DNA from 2 places in the Micromonospora sp. NPDC049044 genome. Region 1 is predicted to be linked to the other one. Evidence: riboswitches for the same ligand, from Rfam matches in the RefSeq annotation. Region 1 holds a riboswitch; the other holds the start of a gene.

Region 1 (10,101 bases):
AACGACCCGGACGCCACCGAGCGGACCGGCACGGTCGGCACGGAGCCCAGCGGGTCGCCCGCCGGCCGAGAACTGGCCGGCGGTGCGTTGGCCGGCGGTGCGTTGGCCAACACCACCACCTCTGGTCCGCTGGCCGCAGCCGGCTCCACTGGGGTACGCCCCGCGCCGGCCCACTGGGACTGGCCGGCGACCAGCGCGAGCGGGCCGCACGGCAGCACCCCGGGGACGCCGGCGGCCTGGCTCACCGATCCGACGGGTGAGTTCACCGCCGCGAGACAGACGCCCCCGGCGAGCCCGGACGATGTCACCTCCTCGGCCGAGACCGCCGCCAGCAGCTCGCCCGACGCCACCCCGACCAGCGACACGGCCGGGCACACAGACGCCACTCCGACAGGTGATGCCACAGTCGACGGGCCGACCACCCGCACCGTGGCGGCCACGAGCGGTGGGCGGTCAAGCAGACGCACCACCCGCAAGGACACCACCACCGCCCCGACCAGCACTGACACGCCCACCGCCAGCACCGGCACGACCAGCATGTGCACGGGCACGGGCACGGGCACAGGCACGGGCACGACCAGCACGGCAACCGTCGACGCGAACAGCACCGGCACCGGCACCGCCGACGCTGGCGCGGCCGATACGGCAACCGTTGACCCGGGCGGCGGCGCGCCTGGCAGCGCCGATGCGCCGTTGGCGGTCAAGCCACGTCGAGCCCGGAAGCCGAAGGCCAGCCCGCTCGACACCACCACAGGCCCAGCCGACGGCACATCGGGGTCGAAGAGCACCGATGAGCCTGCTGCCGGCGTTGCCGTGCCCGACAGCGAGCCCCGGGACACCACGTCCGGCCCGACCGTCGAGGCCACCTCGACCCCCGCAGGGACAGCCACCCCGACCACCAGGACCGGTCGGACGAGAAACCCGGTGACCCCGACCAGCACCGGTCCGAGGAGCACTCCCACCCCGACCAGCACCGGTCCGACAAGCACTCCCACCCCGATCAACACCGGCCCGACAAGCACACCCACCCCGACCAACGCCGGCCCGTGGAGCACCCCCACCCCTACCAGCACCGGTCCGACCGGGGCACCGGCTACTCCGGCCGGCACCAGGGCGGCGGCCGATTCGCCGCGTACCCCGGACGCCGTCGACGCCGGTCCGACCGCGCTACCGGCCGACCCGGCCGGTGAATCGGCGGGCGCGGGGGCGGGCGGCACCACAAGCGCGCGGCCGACCGGGGACGGGCTCGCCGCCAGCGAATCGGACGCGGTCCGCTGGACGCCAGCGCCGTCGGCCTGGCCGGTCACCCCGGCCTGGACGGTGCCACCGCAGGCTGCCGAGTCGGGAGCCTCGGCGGCCGAGCAGCCGACCGGGCCGGACGAGTCGACCGGGGAGCCGCCGAAGCCCCGGCACCGGGTGTCGCTGCCGGATCTGAGCCGGGCCGGCACCTGGAACGCGTTCGACACCACCCGGCGGGCCGCCCCGACGGGGTCGCCGGACGGTTCCACGGCGCGGGCGGCGACCACCGGGCCGTCCGCCAGCGAGTTGGCCGCCCCGGCCAGACACCCGATCCCGGCGGAGTCCTCGGGCGTACCGGGTCCGGCTGGCCCGCCCATCGCCACCGGCAACGTGGCGCACACCGACGAGCGGGCCCGCACCGACAACCCGGCCGGCACCGACGCGACGGAGGCCGAGCAGCCCGCCCGGCGCGGACGGCTCGGTGGGCTGTTCCGCCGCAACCGGTCCCGGGGCGACGAGAAGGGCACGGAGACGTCAGCCGCGACCGAGGCCCTGCCGAAGCAGGACGAGGAGTTCGTCGACTGGGTCGCCGGTCTGGGCAAGCCGGTGTCGGACAGCGAGCCGGAGCAGGAGAACGGCCGACGCTCGCTGCGCTCCACCGGGCGGCACCACCGCGACTGACCCGCCGGCCGGCGGGCCGGAACTCCGCTCGGTGGCGACTGATCCACTCGGGTTCATTGATGTCGGGCGGTCCTCATCGGCCGGATACCGCGATATCAGTGAACCCGAGTGGATCATTTCGGGACGGCGGGCCCGCCGTGCCGGGTGCGGGGTCAGGCCAGCGGCAGGTAGACCCGACCGCCGCCGGAGACGAACTCCTCCGACTTGTCCTTCATGCCGCGCGCCGCGTACTCCTTGAGCTCCTGGGTGATCTTCATGGAGCAGAACTTCGGGCCACACATCGAGCAGAAGTGGGCCGTCTTCGCCGGCTCGGCCGGCAGCGTCGCGTCGTGGTACGAGCGCGCCGTCTCCGGGTCCAACGAGAGGTTGAACTGGTCCTCCCAGCGGAACTCGAACCGTGCCTTGGACAGGGCGTCGTCCCAGTCCTGCGCGCCGGGGTGGCCCTTGGCCAGGTCCGCCGCGTGCGCCGCGATCTTGTACGCGATCACGCCCGCCTTCACGTCGTCCCGGTCGGGCAGGCCGAGGTGCTCCTTCGGCGTGACGTAGCAGAGCATGGCGGTGCCGAACATGCCGATCATCGCGGCGCCGATCGCCGAGGTGATGTGGTCGTACGCCGGGGCGATGTCGGTGGTCAGCGGGCCGAGCGTGTAGAAGGGCGCCTCGTGGCACCACTCCTGCTGAAGGTCCACGTTCTCCTTGATCTTGTGCATGGGTACGTGCCCCGGACCCTCGATCATCACCTGCACGTCGTGCTCCCAGGCGACGGTCGTCAGCTCACCGAGGGTGCGCAACTCGGCGAACTGCGCCTCGTCGTTGGCATCGGCGATCGAGCCGGGACGCAGCCCGTCACCGAGGGAGAACGTCACGTCGTAGCGCGCGAAGATCGCACACAGCTCGGCGAAGTTGGTGTAGAGGAAGTTCTCCTCGTGGTGGGCCAGGCACCAGGCCGCCATGATCGAGCCGCCCCGGGAGACGATCCCGGTGACCCGGTCCACGGCCAACGGCACGTACGGCAACAGCACCCCGGCGTGCACAGTCATGTAGTCCACGCCCTGCTCGGCCTGCTCGATGACGGTCTCCCGGAACACCTCCCAGCTCAGCTTCACCGGGTCGCCGCCGACCTTCTCGAGGGCCTGGTAGATCGGAACCGTCCCGATCGGCACCGGCGAATTCCGCACGATCGCCTCACGGGTCTCGTGGATCCGCTTGCCGGTGGAGAGGTCCATCACGGTGTCCGCGCCCCACCGGGTGGCCCAGGTCAGCTTCTCCACCTCCTCGGCGACCGACGAGCTGACCGCCGAGGTGCCGATGTTGGCGTTCACCTTGACCAGGAACGCCTTGCCGATGATCGCCGGCTCGCACTCCGGGTGGTTCACGTTGAGCGGCAGCACCGCCCGACCGGCGGCGATCTCGGTCCGGACCAGCTCCGGCTCGACGTTCTCCCGGATCGCCACGAACTCCATCTCCGGCGTCACCACACCGGCCCGCGCGTACGCCAACTGGGTTGGCCGACGATTGCCCACCCCGGCCAGCGGCGTGCCCGCGCCCCGCACGGGGGCCACGTCGCCGCGCTCGGCGATCCACGGTCCCCGCAGCGCGGGCAACCCGACAGACGGGTCCGACCCCGGGCCGGAGGTGTCGTAGAGCCGCACCGGCGGATGGTCCCCGGTCAGCTTCACCTCCGCGAACGGCACCCGGACATCGGGCCGCGAACCCTCGACGTACACCTTGCCTCGTGCCTGCATGACAGCCTCCCTGGTGATCAAGCGGACCAACCGAAGTGGTCCAGCGGTCCCCGACCCGCGCCCAGCGCCCAACCCCGCGCGCCGGTCAGCGCGCGGAGCACGTACTCCTTGGCGGTCTCCACCGCCGCCGGCACCGGATCGCCGAGCGCGAGGCGCACGGCGATCGCCGCCGAGAACGAACACCCGGTGCCGTGGGTGTGCCGGGTGTCCACCCGGGCAGCGCGCAGCAGCGTTGTCACTCCGCCGCCGTGCAGCACGTCGACCGCCTCGTCGCCGCCCAGGTCGCCGCCGGTGACCACTACGTACTCCGGGCCGCCGGCCGCGAGGGCCTCGGCGGCCACCACCATCGCGGCCACGTCGTCCACCGGGCGTCCGGTGATGGCCGCGGCCTCCGCGCAGTTCGGCGTCGCCACCCGGGCGTACGGCAGCAGCCGCTGCACCGCGTCCACCACGCCGAGCCGGTGTCCGCTTGTGGCAACGAGCACCGGATCGACGACGAGTTGCGGCAGCCGACCGTCGCGGGCGGCCTCGGCCACCGCGTCGGCGACCGCCGGGGTGCCGAGCATCCCCGTCTTCACCGCGCGCACTGTGAAATCCGTGAGTACGCTCTCCAGCTGCTCGGCGACAGTGCGCGGCGGCAGCGGCAGCACGGCGTCGACACCCCTGGTGTTCTGCGCGGTGACCGCGGTGAGGACGCTCGTGCCGTACGCGCCGAGCGCCGCGAAGACCTTGAGGTCGGCCTGGATGCCCGCGCCGCCGCCGGAGTCTGAGCCGGCGATGGTCAGCAGTGTTTGCGGGGTCATTTTTCCTGGCCTTTGGTTGCGGTTTGGGGCTGCCCCCGTCGTGGGGGCCTGGCTGACTCCGCGCCGACTTGAGGCAGCTCAGGGGTGACCGCCTCGACATAGGCGCTGGCCAAGGCGGCGGCTGTCGCACGCGGGTCTTCGGCTCGCATGATCGCGCCCAGTACGGCCACCCCGGCGGCTCCCGCGTGGACGCAGGCGGTCACCTGGTCCGGGGTCTCGACTCCGCCGAGGGCCAGCAGCGGCACGGGGCTGGCCTCGACCAGTGTGCGCAGCCCATCGGTGCCCAGGGCCGGGCCGTAGCCCGGTTTCGTCTTCGTGGGCCAGATCGGGGAGATGGTGGCGAAGTGCTCGGTGGTCAGGCGGGTCAGCTCGTACTCGCCGTGGCAGGAGCGGCCGACCAGGCCGTGGGTCGGCGGCGGGTACGGGCCGGCGGCGGGCAGGTGGACGGCGTCGCCGCCGAGTGGGTCGGCACCGGCCACGACAAGGGTTCCGCAGACGTCGGCGAGGATCGCGCGCAGGTCGGCGGCGAGGGCGGCGCGCTCGACGCGGGGCAGGTCCTTCTCCCGCAGCACCACCCAGCGCACTCCCCCGGCCACCGCCGCCGCCACGACCTCGTCGAGCGCACCCCGGGCGACAAGCCGGTCGGTGAGCACGACAACACCTGATGGCGGGGTCACAGGTCAGGTCTCCCCTCGTCCGGGGTGGAGGCGAGCGCGTGGAAGCGCCTGGCGATCCGTCCGGCGCCGGCCGCGAGCCGGCCCGCCTCGACCGCGTACCGCATCGCGGTGGCCATCGCCACCGGGTCCGCGGCCCGGGTCACCGCGCTGGCCAGCAGCACCCCGTCGCAGCCCAACTCCATGGCCAGGGCCGCGTCGGAGGCGGTGCCGATGCCGGCGTCGAGGATCACCGGCACGTCGACGCCCTGCCGGATGAGCCGGATGTGGTGCGGGTTGCCGATGCCGAGCCCCGAGCCGATCGGGGAGCCGGCCGGCATCACCGCGGCACAGCCCACGTCGGCGAGCCGGCGGGCGAGCACCGGGTCGTCACTCGTGTACGGCAGCACGGTGAAGCCGTCGGCGACCAACTCCTCGGCGGCGCGGAGCAGCTCCACCCCGTCGGGCAGCAGGGTCCGCTCGTCGCCGATCACCTCCAGCTTGACCCAGTCGGTGTCGAACGCGTCCCGGGCCAGCCGGGCCACCTTCACCGCCTCGGTCGCGGTGTGGCAGCCGGCGGTGTTGGGCAGCAGCCGTACCCCGCAGCGGTCCAGCAGGTCGAGCAGCCCGCCGGCGGTGCCCGGGGCGGTGTCCACCCGGCGTAGGGCCACTGTGACCAGCTCGGTGCCGGACGCCCGGATCGCCTGCTCCAGCACGTGCAGGTTGGCGGCACCACCGGTGCCGAGGATCAGCCGCGAGGTGAACATCTCCCCGCCCAGCGCGAACGACACGCCGCTCACCCGCCCTGCGCGGCGGTCAGCACCTCGACGCGGTCGCCGTCGCGCAGCGCCGTGGTCGCCCATCCCGCCCGGGGCACCACCTCGCCGTTTACCGCGACGGCCACCCCGCGCGGTTGCGGGGCGACGGCCCGGACCAGCTCGGCGACCGACACCTCACCCGGGAGGCTTCGTCCGGCCCCGTTCACTGTCAACTCCACAGGTCCCCCTTCGTTGTCGGTTCGGGTTCGCCGCCGGTCACCGTGCCGGCGAACCGGTCCGGCCGGAAGGGCGCGAGCAGCGGATCGGGTACGCCGGTGCACACCAGATCCGCGATCAGGTCGGCGGTGATCGGGGTGAGCACGATGCCGTGCCGGTGATGGCCGGTGGCGGCGAGCACGTCCGGCCGGCCGGGCAGTGGCCCGAGGATCGGGGCGTTGTCAGGGGTTCCCGGGCGCAGTCCGGCGACCGCCTCGACCAGGTCGTACTCGGCCAGCTCGGGCAGCAGGTCCACCCCGGCGCGGAGCAGCCGTTGCACGGCACCGGCGGTGACTGTGGTGTCCGACAGTTCCTCGACAGTCGCGCCGAGCACCACCTCGCCGTCGGCTCGGGGCACCAGGTAGACGGGCTCGCCGTCGGCGTACCCCCGGAGCACGTGCCGGAAGCCCGGCGCGACACCGTCGGGCGCGCGGAGCCGGAGGATCTGGCCCTTCACCGGCCGCACCGGCAGGCCGGTGAGTGCTGCGGACCCGCAGCCGGCGGCGACCACTGTGATCCGGGCGTCCACATCGGACAGCCGCGCGACCGCCCGCGGCACCAGCACCGCGCCGGCCCGCTGCGCGGCGGTGCGCAGCGCCGGCACCAGCAGTCGGGGGTCGACCTGGTGGTCGGTGGGCGCGAGCGCGCCGCCACGCACCCGCGGGGCGAGCGCCGGCTCACGCTCGCGCAGGTCGCTGGGGCGCAACCGGGTCACCGGCAGACCCAATCCCTGCTGGTACGCCCAGAGCCGACCCGCCTCGGCCAGGTCGTCGCCGGTCAACCCGATAAGCAGGGTGCCCTCGGTCCGGTAGCCGATGTCGGCGCCGCCCGCTGCTGCCAGTTCGGCGGCGAACCCCGGCCAGCGCGCGGCGGACGCCAGCAACAGGTCGGTAAGTTGCCGCTCACCGAAGTACGCCTCGGCGACCGGGGCGAGCATGCCGGCGGCCACCGCAGACGCCCCCGAGCCGGGTGCCGGATCGTGCACCACCACCCGCAGCCCCCGGGCTGCGCAGCGCCAGGCGATCGCCAGCCCGATCGGCCCAGCCCCGACCACCGCCACGTCCGGCCGGGCCCGGTCGATCGATGGCGCCGACGGGGACCGGCCGGTCAGCACGTCAGAGCCTCGACAAGTGCGGCGGTCGCCTGCGCCGGGTCGGCGGCGGCGGACACCGCGCCGACCACCGCCACCCCGTACGCCCCGGCGGCCCGCAGCTGCGGCACCCGAGCGGCGGTCACGCCACCGATCGCGATGACCGGCACGTCCACGGCGTCGGCGACCGCGCGGACCCCGGCCGGTCCGATCGGTTCCGGCAGGCCGGGCTTGGTGCTCGTGGGATGGCAGGGACCGACGCCCAGGTAGGTGGCTCCCGCCGCGACGGCCTCGCTCGCCGTCTGCGGCGCGCGGGCGGTGGCGCCCAGCACACCTGTGGGGCCGAGCACCCGACGGGCTGCGGAGACCGGCAGGTCGTCCGCTCCGACGTGTCCGCCGGCCGCGCCCACCGCCAGCGCCACGTGCAACCGGTCGTTCACCAGGCAGGTCGCGTCGTACGACAGGCAGAGCGCCAACACCCGCCGGGCCAGGTCGTACGCCTCGCGGTCGGTGGCGGAGTCCTCGACCCGGACCTGCACCACCAGGTCGGCGCGGGCCACCGTGAGGGCGGCCCGGACCACTGTGAGCGGGTCCCGACCGGGTCGGGTGTCGGTGATCAGATGCAGTCGCCCCAGGGACGGCACGGCAACTCTCCTCCCTGCGCCGGCATTATCCGGATCAGGTTCGACGGTCGGGGGCTGTCAGCCCCCCTCTCAGCCCGGTACACCGGGCTCCCGTGGGTTACTTGCGTGTCACCGTACGACAGATCCGTCGGTCTGCCAAGGCGAGGTTCGGCGGCGACCGGCGGGCCGGAACGCACCAGATCGAGCTAGATCTGTGGGGCGGTTCATACGGTCCTGTTCGGAATGTCGCCTGCCGTTACAGAACCGTTACCCGCCGGCACCTTGCCGGACATTGAACCAGCCGAATTAATTTGTTCAGCGATTCGACAAAATGCCGGTGGGGCACCCTGACGGGGTGTGACCACCGGCTCCATCAGGGAGGGCCTTCGGCGAGCCGACTCCCGCGAGCTCTGTCACTACGACACAGGAGGCGGCGTGTCCCGTTCTCGTCGTGCCCGCGTACCCATCACCGCGACCCTCATCTCCCTCGCCCTCGCCTCGACGACCCTGCTCGGCACGCCCGCGCAGGCCGCCGCACAGGTCCCCCCACGGGAGGCAGCGGCCAAAACCCCGGTCACCCAGGTAGCACCGAAGATGCCCAAGAAGGCCGCCGAGGAACCCTTCTCGGTCCTGGTCTTCTCCAAGACCGCCGCCTTCCGGCACGACTCCATCCCCACCGGTGTCGCCGCGATCCAACAGCTGGGCGCCGACAACGGCTTCACTGTGGACACCACTGAGGACGGCGCCGCGTTCAGCGACGCCAACCTGGCGAAGTACAAGGCCGTGATCTGGCTCTCCACCACCGGTGACGTCCTCAACGCCGAGCAGCAGGCGGCGTTCGAGCGCTACGTGAAGGCCGGCGGCGGTTACGTCGGCATCCACGCCGCCTCGGACACCGAGTACAGCTGGGCCTGGTACGGCGACCTGGTCGGCGCGTACTTCGCCAACCACCCGCAGAACCAGCAGGCCACGGTCAAGGTGGAGGACCACGCCCACCCGTCCACGGCCGAGCTGCCGGACCGCTGGTCCCGGTTCGACGAGTGGTACAACTTCCAGACCAACCCCCGGCCGGACGTCCACGTGCTGGCCAGCCTGGACGAGAAGAGCTACACCCCGGGCGCCGGCGCGATGGGCGCCGACCACCCGACCTCCTGGTGTCAGGACTTCGACGGCGGTCGCTCCTGGTACACCGGCGGTGGACACACCCGGGAGTCGTACGCCGAGCCCGAGTTCCTGTCCCACCTGCTCGGCGGCATCCGGACCGCGGCCGGTGTCGAGGACGCCGACTGCGGCGCCTCGAAGACCTCGAACTTCGAGAAGGTCACGCTGGACAGCAACACCAGCAACCCGATGGAGTTGGACATCGCCCCCGACGGGCGGGTCTTCTACATCGAGCGCGACGGTCGCGTGCAGATCGTGAAGCCGGACACCGGCAGCACCGTCACCGCCGTCGACCTGGACGTCTTCACCGGCAACGAGGACGGTCTGATCGGCATCCGGCTCGACCCGGACTTCGCCACCAACAAGTGGGTGTACCTGTACTACGCGCCGAACGACGGCGTCACCCGCAACCTGCTGTCCCGGTTCACGGTGACCGGCGACACCATCGACCCGGCCAGCGAGAAGCAGGTCCTGCGGGTCGACACGCAGCGCAACACCTGCTGCCACGCGGGCGGCAGCATGACCTTCGACAGCGCCGGCAACCTCTATCTGGCCACCGGTGACAACACCAACCCGTTCGAGTCGAACTCGTACTCGCCGCTCGACGAGCGGCCGGGCCGCCAGGACTACGACTCGCAGCGCACCTCGGCCAACACCAACGACCTGCGCGGCAAGGTGCTCCGGATCCACCCGGAGGACGACGGGACGTACACCGTCCCGAGCGGCAACCTCTTCGCGCCGGGCACCGAGAAGACCCGTCCCGAGATCTACGCGATGGGCTTCCGCAACCCGTTCCGGATCGGCACCGACCCGAAGACCAACACGCTGTACGTCGGTGACTACGGACCGGACGCCAACTCCAACAACCCGGACCGGGGCCCCCGCGGTCTGGTCGAGTGGAACATCGTGACCCCCGGCAACTACGGCTGGCCGTACTGCACCGGGACGAACGAGGCCTACAACGACTACACGTTCCCGTCCGGCCCGAGCGGCCCGAAGTTCGACTGCGCCGCGCCGGTGAACAACTCGCCGAACAACACCGGCCTGACCAACCTCCCACCTGTCGTCCCGG
Region 2 (10,101 bases), on a different contig from region 1:
ACGCAGCGCAAGCGCACCGGCCAGGGCCAGGCGTTGCTGCTCGCCGCCGGAGAGGGCGGCGGTGCGGCGATCCCGGGGGTACGGAAAGCCGACCCGGTGCAGCGCCTCGTCCACCCGGGGCCAGATCTCGTCGGTCGGTACGCCACGGTTTTCCAGCCCGAACGCGACGTCGTCGCCGCAGCGCGCCATCACCAGCTGGGTTTCCGGGTCCTGGAAGACGATGCCGACCCGTTCCCGTCCTTTGCGTGGGTCCAGACCGTCGATCTCGACGATGCCCTCCTGCTCGCCGGAATCGTCGGGCAGCAGCCCCGCCAGTGCGCTGAGCAGGGTGCTCTTACCGGCCCCGGAGGGCCCCAGCAGCAGTACCCGCTCCCCAGCCTCGACCCGGAGGTCAACGCCGCGCAGAGCCCAGGCCCGCCGCCCGGCGTGCCGCCACCCGAACCCGCGCAGGACCACCGCGCCCACCCGACCCCCTCCCATCCCTCGGGCTCCACCCTGCACGGTCGATCATGAGGTTGACGGTGGTTCTGAAGATCCACCCGCCCGTCAACCTCATGATCGACACGAGTGGGCCGGGTTAGATCAGGGCCCGGTCGCGGGCTACCGGGAAGCGGTCCAGGACACCGGTTCTGGCCAGGGCCTGGGTCAGCAGCCAGCCGCCGGCGCCGGCGATCACGGTGGCGCTGACGATGGTGATCAGCGCATACGGGATGCGGTAGTCGACCAACGCGTAGTCGACGTTCCAGATGAAGAAGTCGAAAAGCGCGGCGCTGAGACCGGTGAGCGCGCCGGCCAGCATCGCCGTCGGCAGCCGGTACGACCGGTAGCGGAAGGCGGCGAACGCCAGCTCGGCGCCGATTCCCTGCACGATGCCCTGCGGGATCACCGTGCCGGCCCACTGGCTGCCCAGCAGCGCGGAGAGGACAGCGGCCACCGTCTCGCAGTAGAGCGCCGCGCCGGGCTTGCGGATGACCAGGCCGCCGATCACGGCCGGCATCAGCCACACGCCGTAGAGCAGCGTCTGCGCCGGTGGGAAGAACGCGAACGCACCCTCGGTGGCGCTCCAGACCAGGCCCCAGGCCCAGAAGATGACGCCGAAGGCGACAGCGATCACCGAGGCGACCACGATGTCGATGGTCCGCCAGCGGCCGGTGTCGATGCTCGATTTCATGTGTTGCTCCCAGTTCTGCGTGCGAACCAGGAGAAGACGCACGCCGCGCGTCCGGTGGCACCGGACGGCGGCGCGGCTGGAGGTCGACCGAACTCCCTGCGCTGGCATTACCCAGATCAGGTTCGAGGGTCTGCGGGCGTGCCCGCACTCTCAGCGCTGTGCGCTCCCCTGTCGGATGTGAAGTTGTCTCGATGACGCTAACACCGACAAGGGGTGCCGGCCCAGCAGGGCTTCCGTGCAGCTCGCCGGGCGGCCAGCCGGACGCGGGCTGGGTAGGCTGACGATCATGCGGGTCGACGCGCGAGGTCTCACGTTCGAGGTAACCGCCGGCGGTCCGTCGGACGGCGTACCCGTCCTGCTGCTGCACGGCTTCCCCCAGCACAGCGGCGAATGGGACGACGTGGCGCCCGCCCTGCACGCGGCCGGCCTGCGCACGTACGCGTTGGACCAGCGCGGCTACTCGCCCGGCGCGCGGCCGACGGCGGTGGCCGACTACCGGATCCCCGAACTGGTCGCCGACGTGGTGGCGGTGCTCGACGCCCTGGGGCTGGACGCCGTGCACCTGGTCGGCCACGACTGGGGCGCGATAGTGGCCTGGGCGGTCGCCGCCGGGCGCCCCGACCGGGTCCGCACGCTGACCGCGGTGTCGGTGCCGCATCCGGCCGCCATGGCGTACGCCCTGAGAAACGATGCCCAGCAGAAGGCCCGGTCGTCGTACATCACCCTGTTCCGCAAGCCGGGCACGGCGGAGAAGGTGCTGCTGGCGTGGCACGCGGCAGCGCTGCGCAAGCTGCTCGGCGGAGTGGGCGACGGACCGCGGGTGGACCGATACGCCGCCCCGATGCGCGAGCCGGGGGCGCTCACCGCCGCCCTGAACTGGTACCGGGCGATGTCCCGCGCCGACCTGGCCGGCGTCGGCCCGGTCACGGTGCCCACCACCTACGTCTGGAGTGGCCGGGACGTCGCCATCGGCCGGACCGCCGCCGAGGCGTGTGCGGCGAACGTCACCGGGGACTACCGCTTCGTGCAACTGGCCGGTGTGAGCCACTGGATCCCGGACGCGGCCCCGGGCCCGCTCGCCGAGGCGATCCTGGCCCGAGTCAGCGCAACGGCCTGAGTCGTGCGGGTCAGCAGGGGAGGGCCATCATGACGACGGACGGCAGCGGGCCGGGCAGCCGCCGCTCGATCGCCGCGCAACTACGCCTGCTGGGCGTACGCCCCGGCGCGACGCTGCTGGTGCACGCCGGCCTCCGTCCGCTGGGATTCATCAGCGGTGGTCCGCACGCGGTGGTGCTGGCCCTGCGTGACGCGCTCGGTCCGGACGGCACGATCGTCGTGCCCACCCACACACCGGAGAACAGCGATCCCGCGCAGTGGCGCAGACCGCCGGTGCCGATGGACTGGTGGCCGCTGATCCGCGCCGAGATGCCGGGCTTCGACCCGGCGGTGACCCCGAGCCGGCACATGGGCGCGGTCGCCGAGACGGTTCGCGGCTGGCCCGGTGCCCTGCGCAGCTCGCATCCGCACGTGTCGTTCGCCGCGCTCGGCCCGGCCGCCGAGCAGGTGGTGGCCGGTCACGGCTTGGCCGACATGCTCGGTGAGAGCTCCCCGCTGGCCCGGCTCTACGACCTGGACGCCGACATCCTGCTGCTCGGCGTGGACCATTCCGTGAGCACCTCGCTGCACCTGGCCGAGTACCGTCGCCGGGGTTCGCCCCGCGAGCGGGTCGGCGCCGCGGTGCGGACCGGCGACGGCGGCCGGGAGTGGGTGTGGTGGCAGGACGTCCGGCTCGACGCGGACGACTTCGCCGCGTTGGGCGCGGACCTGGAGGCCACCGGGGCGGTTCGCACCGGGTCGGTCGGCACCGGGACCGGCAGGTTGATGCGCCAGCGCGCGGCTGTCGACTTCGCGGTGCGCTGGCTGGACCAGAACCGGACGACGGAGGACGCATGACGGTGAGTGCCGAGGCCTACCTGGCCGTGGTGACCGAGACGATCGGCAGGGTGGCAGCCAGCCAGCGGGAGGCGGTGGGGCGGGCCGCCGACCTGATCGCCGACGCCGTCCAGGCCGACGGGGTGGTGCACGCGTTCGGCACCGGGCACTCCGAGGCGCTCGCCATGGAGATCGCCGGCCGGGCCGGAGGGCTGGTGCCGACCAACCGGATCGCGCTGCGTGACCTGGTGCTGATCGGCGGCGAACCGGCCGAGCGGCTCGGCCCGCTGCTGGAGCGGGACCCGGCGGTCGCGCACCGGCTCTACGAGCTGGCGCCGGTGCGGCCCGCCGACGTCTTCGTGCTCGCCTCGAACTCCGGGGTCAACGGCGCGATGGTGGAGTTCGCCACCCTGGTCAAGCAACGCGGCCACGCCTTGGTGGCGATCACCTCCGCGCAGCACTCGGGCCGGATGACCTCCCGGCACCCGTCCGGGCGCAAGCTCGCCGACCTCGCCGACGTCGTCCTCGACAACGGTGCTCCGTACGGTGACGCGACGCTGCCGCTGCCCGGCGGCGGCGCGGTCGGCGCGGTCTCCTCGATCACCGCGGCGCTGCTGGCCCAGCAGGTGACTGTGGAGGTGGTGGCCCGGCTGCTGGCGGCGGGGGAACGGCCACCGGTCTACCTGTCGGCGAACATCCCGGACGGCGACGCGCACAACACGGAGCTGGAGGCCCGGTACGCCGGTCGGATCCGACGCGGGTCCTGACCCTGGGGCGGCCGACATCGTCCGGCATCCACCCAGCCGGCCGGTGCGGTGTGAACCGGTGATGAACAGCGGATGTCGTGAACTTGTTTCGCGCTCAGCCGGGTGGGGCATTGGCGTTGCTGCCGGCGGCCGGGACCGTCGGCAGTACCGTCGCACCGGAGGTAGCGCGTGTCCAAGGAGACCGAGAAGCAGCGTTGGCAGCGAAATTTCGCCGACCTGTTGCAGGAGTTGCGGGTCGCACAGACGGGCGTGCAGATCCTCTTCGCCTTCCTGCTCACCCTGCCGTTCAGCAACGGGTTCACCCGGACCAGTGAGTTCCAGCGGGACGTCTACATCGTCGCGCTGCTCGCGGCGGCCGCCGCCACCGCGATGATCATTTCGCCGGTGGCGTTCCACAGGGCGTTGTTCCGGCAGGGGCGCAAGCCGGAGCTGGTGCGCTTCGCGCACCGGATGGCCACCGGCGGTCTCGCCTTCATGCTCATCTCCATGGTCAGCGCGGTGCTGCTGATCACCGACTTCGTGCTGGACCGGCCGATCGCCTTCGTGCTCAGCGCGCTGACCGGGCTCTGGTTCCTGACGTTCTGGGTTGCCCTGCCGTTCGCCCGCCGCAGCTGGGGTGAGGACGACATCGACGACGAGGACGACGACCCGGACGAGGTCGCCGGCCGCTGATCGAGCGGTTCTCCACCGAGCGCTACCCCTGGGTAACACCCGGGGGTAGCGTGACGGTAGTCGCACACACCGAGCAGCCGCACCGAGGTTCGAGGGGGCAGCCGTGACCACGACACAGGACGGTCGACAAGCACCGGACGGGCCGGATTCCGAAACCACACCGCAGACCGTCGGTGCCGCCGCACCGCTGCCGACGGAGGCCGGGCAGGTCTCCGAGAAGGAGGCCCGGCGGGTCGCCGAGGCCGCTCGCGAGTCCTCCTGGGACCGGCCCAGCTTCGGCAAGGAGTTGTTCCTCGGCCGCCTCCGACTCGACCTGATCAACCCATGGCCACGGTCCGACCCCGACGACATGGCCCGCGCCGAGGAGTTCCTCGGTCGGTTCCGCGCGTTCCTCACCTCCGAGGTGGACGGCGCGGCCATCGAACGCGACGCGTCCATTCCAGACTCGGTGTTCCACGGGCTGGCCGACCTCGGCGCGTTCGGCATGAAGATCGACCGGAAGTACGGCGGGCTCGGGCTGAGCAACCTGCACTACTGCCGGGCGCTGATGCTGGCCGGTTCGGTCAGCCCGGCCATCGGCGCGCTGCTCTCCGCACACCAGTCGATCGGGGTGCCGCAGCCGCTGAAGATGTTCGGCACCGCCGAGCAGAAGCAGCGCTTCCTACCCCGGCTCGCCGCCGGCGAGGTGTCCGCGTTCCTGCTCACCGAACCGGACGTCGGCTCCGACCCGGCCCGGCTGGCCACCGTCGCCGAGCCGACCGAGGACGGCACCGGTTACCGGCTCAACGGGGTGAAACTGTGGGCCACCAACGGCATCGTGGCCACGCTGCTGGTGGTGATGGCCCGGGTGCCGGCCACCGAGGGGCGGCGCGGTGGAATCACCGCGTTCGTGGTGGACGGGGACAGCGCCGGCATCACCGTCGAGCGGCGCAACGAGTTCATCGGCCTGCGTGGCCTGGAAAACAGCCTCACCCGGTTCCACGACGTGTTCGTACCCGCCGAGAACGTCATCGGTGGCGAGGGCAAGGGGCTGAAGATCGCCCTGACCACGCTGAACACCGGCCGGCTGTCGCTCCCGGCGATGTGCGTGGGCGCCGGCAAGTGGGCGCTGAACGTGGCCCGGGGCTGGTCGGCCGACCGGGTCCAGTGGGGCCGACCGGTGGGTGCGCACGAGGCGGTGGCGCAGAAGCTCTCCTTCATCGCCGCCACCACGTACGGCATGGAGACCATGCTCGACCTGTGCTGCCTGCTCGCCGACGACGACCGCAACGACATCCGGATCGAGGCCGCGCTGGTCAAGCTGTACGCCAGCGAGATGGCCTGGAAGATCGCCGACGAACTGGTCCAGATCCGGGGCGGGCGTGGCTACGAGACGGCCGACTCGTTGGCCGCCCGCGGCGAACGCCCGGCAAACGTCGAACAGGTGCTCCGTGACCTGCGCATCAACCGGATCTTCGAGGGCTCCACCGAGATCATGCACCTGCTGATCGCACGGGAGGCGGTCGACGCCCATCTGTCGGTGGCCGGCGACATCATCGACCCGGACGCGGGCCTGGGCCGCAAGGCACGCGCCGGCGCCCGAGCCGGTGCCTTCTACGCGAAGTGGCTGCCCACGTTGGCAGTGGGCCGGGGGCAGAGCCCGTCTGCGTACGCCGAGTTCGGGCCGCTCGCCGCCCACCTGCGGCAGGTGGAGCGGTCGTCGCGCAAGCTGGCCCGGTCGACGTTCTACGCGATGTCCCGCTGGCAGGGAAAAATGGAACGTAAGCAGGCGTTCCTCGGCCGCGTGGTGGACATCGGCGCCGAGTTGTTCGCGATGTCGGCGGTCTCTGTCCGGGCCGCCGCCGAACGCGACACCCGACCGGAGAACGTGGAGTTGGCGGACCTGTTCTGCCGGCAGGCGCGCGTGCGGGTGGACGCCCTGTTCTCGGCCCTCTGGGACAACACCGACTCGGTCGACACCGCCGCCGCGAAGCGGATCCTCGCCGGCCGCTACGCGGGTCTGGAGGAGGGTGTGCTCACCCCGTCCGACGAGCTGCCCTGGGTGGCCCGCTGGACGCCCGGCCCGTCCACCGCCGAGGACGTCCGCCGCCGCATCCCGCCGAAACCGTAACCGCACCGCCCGGCGTCACCCGCGCCACCGCTGGGGGCGCGGGTGGTGACGGTGCCGGTCAGCGGGCGACCGCGAAGGCCAGCACCGCCGCCAGGATCAGGCCGTTGAGCGCGGCCAGACCCAGGTAGGCCGCGGGCGGGATCTTCTTGCCCCGACGGACGAAGGAGATCAGGACGGCGGCGTAGCCGAGCAGCAGGACGGCGATGACGACCAGGAAGTAGAACACCCGAAGACCTTAACGGTCCCGGCCGCGCGCACCGAGGCGGTGCGGGATCGCGGGCACGTCGGCGTCAGCGGGTCCGGCCGCGCAGACCGAGGTGGCGCAGCTCCAGCGCGGCCAGCGCGTCGACTGTCGCGTCGTCGCCGCGTCGCCACGCCTCGGCCACGTCGGGAGCGATCCGGGTCAGCTGGCCCAGCGGCTGGGTGGCCAATGCCCGCAGGGCGAGCAGGTCCCGGCCGGCCGGCCCGGCGGCCAGCTTCGCTGCCGACCCGGCCCGCCGCATCCAGCGCAGCCGCAGCGGCAACCAACCGAACAGCACCAGCCCGAGCGGGAAGATCAGCACCGCGACGGTGAGGGCGAGGGCGAGCTGGTCGACAAGGTGCTGCTGGTCCCGGCCGGCGTCGGCGAGCCCCCGGGCGGCGTCGGCGGCCCGCTGGAAGGGCGCGGTCAGCTCGTCGCCGACCAACGGCACCCGGCGAACCTTGCCGCCGGCGTCGGCGAGGTTGTCGGCGAGACCACCGCCGGCACCCTCCAACTTCTGCCCCGGTACGGCGAGCTTCTGCACCAGGTCGTGCAGCCACAGCGCGCCCCGGACCGCCGCGTACACCCAGGCGACGACGAGCAGGTCGGTGAGCAACTGACGGGCGGCGGTCGGAAAGCGATCAGCATAGATTTTCACGCCGGACAGCGTGTCACGAACGCTCAGGTTCTTACAGGTGTGGAATCAGCCCGAGGGCCCGACCGGGCGTCGACTACTCGCAAGATCGTGCATCATCCAGGATGTAGTGGCATCGCGGTGGCCCGCAGGCCCCAGAAACCATGATCGAGCACGATCTTGAGGCGCTGGTCCCGGCGTGGCGCCGGAGTGTGGGCCGCGGCGCGACGCCGGGCGTCGTCAGCGGACGCAGGCGGGGCAGGTGCCGAAGATTTCCACTGTGTGGCTGACGTCGGCATAACCGTGCTGCGCGGCGACCCGGTCGGCCCAGCTCTCCACCGCCGGCCCGGCCACCTCCACGGTGTTGCCGCAGACCCGGCAGACCAGGTGGTGGTGGTGCCCCTCGCTGCACCTGCGGTAGAGGTGCTCGCCGCCCGGCGGGCGCATCACGTCGATCTCGCCGGCGTCGGCCAGCCCCTGCAGGGTGCGGTAGACGGTGGTCAGGCCCACCCGCTCGCCGCGCTGACGCAGCATGGCGTGCAGGTCCTGGGCGCTGTGGAAGCCCTCCATCTCGCCAAGCAGCGCGCTGACCGCCGAGCGCTGGCGGGTGTTGCGCACCGCGGCGCCGCTCTCGCTCATGATCCCTCCCCGGCGTGGCTGACCGCGTCCGCCACGATATGCGCGACGTGCTCGTCGACCAGGCTGTAGGCGATCTCCCGGCCACGGCGGGAACCCCGTACCACCCCTGCGCCGCGCAGCACCCGCAGGTGCTGGGAGACCAGCGGTTGCGCGGCCCCGAGCTTGTCCACCAGTTCGTGTACGCACCGCTCACCGCTTGCCAGCTCGCTGACGATGGCCAACCGGATCGGCGCCGACAGGGCGCGGAGCAACTCGCTGGCCCCGTCGAACCCCTCATAGCCCGTCGCGCTGGTCATCCCGCAACGGTAACCAATACCACCGTCATCTCCCCGCTCAGGATCGACCCAGCACTACCTCGTGGGGTTCCGCCGTTGACGCTGCGACAGGCGTCGACCGCTGGCGCAGCTTCCGCCAGACCCCGCCGGCAACGGCGACCACCAGGAAGGAGGCGATCGCCACAAGCACCACCGAGGCGCCCGGCGCGGTGTCCGCGGTAGCCGCCACCCAGATGCCGGAGCCGGCGGCGAAGAGCCCGAGTGCCATCGCGGCCGTCATGGTGCTGCGGAAACCGCGGGTGATCTGTTGGGCGGTGGCGACCGGCACCACCATCAGCGCGCTGATCAGCAGCACCCCGACGGCCCGCATCGCGATGGTCACGGTGACCGCTGTGGAGACCGCGATCAGCAGGTTCAGCGTGCGGACCGGCAGGCCGGAGACCCGGGCGTACTCCTCGTCGTGGCTGACCGCGAAGAGCGCCGGGCGCAGCGCGATCATCGTGACCAGGATCGCCGCGCCGAGCACCGCGATGGTGATCACGTCGGCGCGGGAGGTGGTGATCAGTGACCCGAACAGGTAGGCGTTGAGGTTCGCGCTTGTCGCGTCGGAGAGCCCGACCAGCAGCACGCCGCCCGCGATGCCGCCGTAGAAGAGCAGGGCCAGGGCCAGGTCACCGGAGGTACGCCCACGGGCCCGGACCACCTCGATGGCGATCGCGCCAGCGGTGGCGACGAGCACCGCGACAAGCACCGGCGAGCGGTTGAGCAGCAGGCCGGCCCCGACGCCGGTAAGCGCGACGTGCCCGACCCCGTCGCCGATCAACGCCAGTCGGCGCTGCACCAGGTAGATGCCGAGCGCCGGCGCGGCCAGGCCGATCACCAGTGCGCCGATCAGGGCGTGCTGCATGTAGGAGTACTGGAAGAGTCCCATGGGTCAGTTGCTCCACAGCCCGGCGGGCTCGTCATAGCAGTGCGGGTGCACGTGGTCGTGGTCGGGCTCCGCGTGATGGCCGGCCGGGTCCGGCACCGCGCCGTCGTGCGCGATGCGACCCTCGTGGACGACCACCGCCCGGCTGATCACCGGTCGCAGTGGGCCCAGCTCGTGGGCGACGAGCAGCACCGTCCCGCCGTCGGCGACGAAGTCGCGCAGCGCGCTGGCGAATGCTTCCTGACTGGCCGCGTCCACCCCGGCGGTGGGTTCGTCGAGGACCAGCAGCTCCGGTTGACCGGCCAGGGCGCGGGCGATCAGGGTGCGCTGCTGCTGGCCACCGGAGAGCGTGGCCACCGGGTCGCCGGCCCGGTCGGCGAGCCCGACCGCCAGCAACGCGGCGTCGACGGCGGCGCGGTCGGCGCGACCCGGCGGGCGGAGCACCCCCCGGCGGGCCAGCCGACCGGAGGCCACCACCTCACGGACGGTGGCCGGTACGCCGCCGCCGGCGCCCAGGCGCTGCGGGACGTACCCGATGCGGGCCCACTGCCGGAACCGGCGCAACGGCCGGTCGAAGAGGGTTACCGAGCCGGCGCTGAGCGGCACCAGCCCGAGCACGGCGCGGATCAGGGTGGACTTGCCGGAGCCGTTGGCCCCGAGTATGGCGACCACCTCACCGGCGGTGACGGTGAGTGAGACGTCCCGGAGCACCGGGCGGCCGTCGTAGCCGAC

Evidence for each region. Region 1 has a riboswitch for thiamine pyrophosphate ahead of thiE (thiamine phosphate synthase). Riboswitches for the same ligand answer to the same signal wherever they lie in the genome.
Region 2: linked by a shared signal. The riboswitch ahead of AB0B85_RS23380 (ECF transporter S component) and the one ahead of thiE (thiamine phosphate synthase) in region 1 are both predicted to bind thiamine pyrophosphate.

The regions. Positions count from the first base shown of each region.
Region 1 covers NZ_JBEZFA010000067.1:3,139-13,239, reverse strand. The annotation lists gene AB0B85_RS32685 (hypothetical protein) at 1-1,920, shown strand, start outside; gene thiC (phosphomethylpyrimidine synthase ThiC) at 2,073-3,665, opposite strand; gene thiD (bifunctional hydroxymethylpyrimidine kinase/phosphomethylpyrimidine kinase) at 3,683-4,468, opposite strand; gene AB0B85_RS32670 (thiamine phosphate synthase) at 4,465-5,145, opposite strand; gene AB0B85_RS32665 (thiazole synthase) at 5,142-5,921, opposite strand; gene thiS (sulfur carrier protein ThiS) at 5,918-6,118, opposite strand; gene thiO (glycine oxidase ThiO) at 6,109-7,266, opposite strand; gene thiE (thiamine phosphate synthase) at 7,263-7,889, opposite strand; TPP riboswitch at 7,884-7,993, opposite strand; partial or broken gene AB0B85_RS32645 (ThuA domain-containing protein) at 8,304-10,101, shown strand, end outside.
Region 2 covers NZ_JBEZFA010000030.1:45,407-55,507, forward strand. The annotation lists gene AB0B85_RS23375 (ABC transporter ATP-binding protein) at 1-465, opposite strand, end outside; gene AB0B85_RS23380 (ECF transporter S component) at 578-1,171, opposite strand; TPP riboswitch at 1,247-1,351, opposite strand; gene AB0B85_RS23385 (alpha/beta fold hydrolase) at 1,458-2,288, shown strand; gene AB0B85_RS23390 (AAC(3) family N-acetyltransferase) at 2,318-3,124, shown strand; gene AB0B85_RS23395 (SIS domain-containing protein) at 3,121-3,870, shown strand; gene AB0B85_RS23400 (DUF6328 family protein) at 4,039-4,542, shown strand; gene AB0B85_RS23405 (acyl-CoA dehydrogenase family protein) at 4,646-6,652, shown strand; gene AB0B85_RS23410 (hypothetical protein) at 6,711-6,878, opposite strand; gene AB0B85_RS23415 (hypothetical protein) at 6,943-7,551, opposite strand; gene AB0B85_RS23420 (Fur family transcriptional regulator) at 7,768-8,166, opposite strand; gene AB0B85_RS23425 (metalloregulator ArsR/SmtB family transcription factor) at 8,163-8,462, opposite strand; gene AB0B85_RS23430 (metal ABC transporter permease) at 8,500-9,372, opposite strand; gene AB0B85_RS23435 (metal ABC transporter ATP-binding protein) at 9,376-10,101, opposite strand, start outside.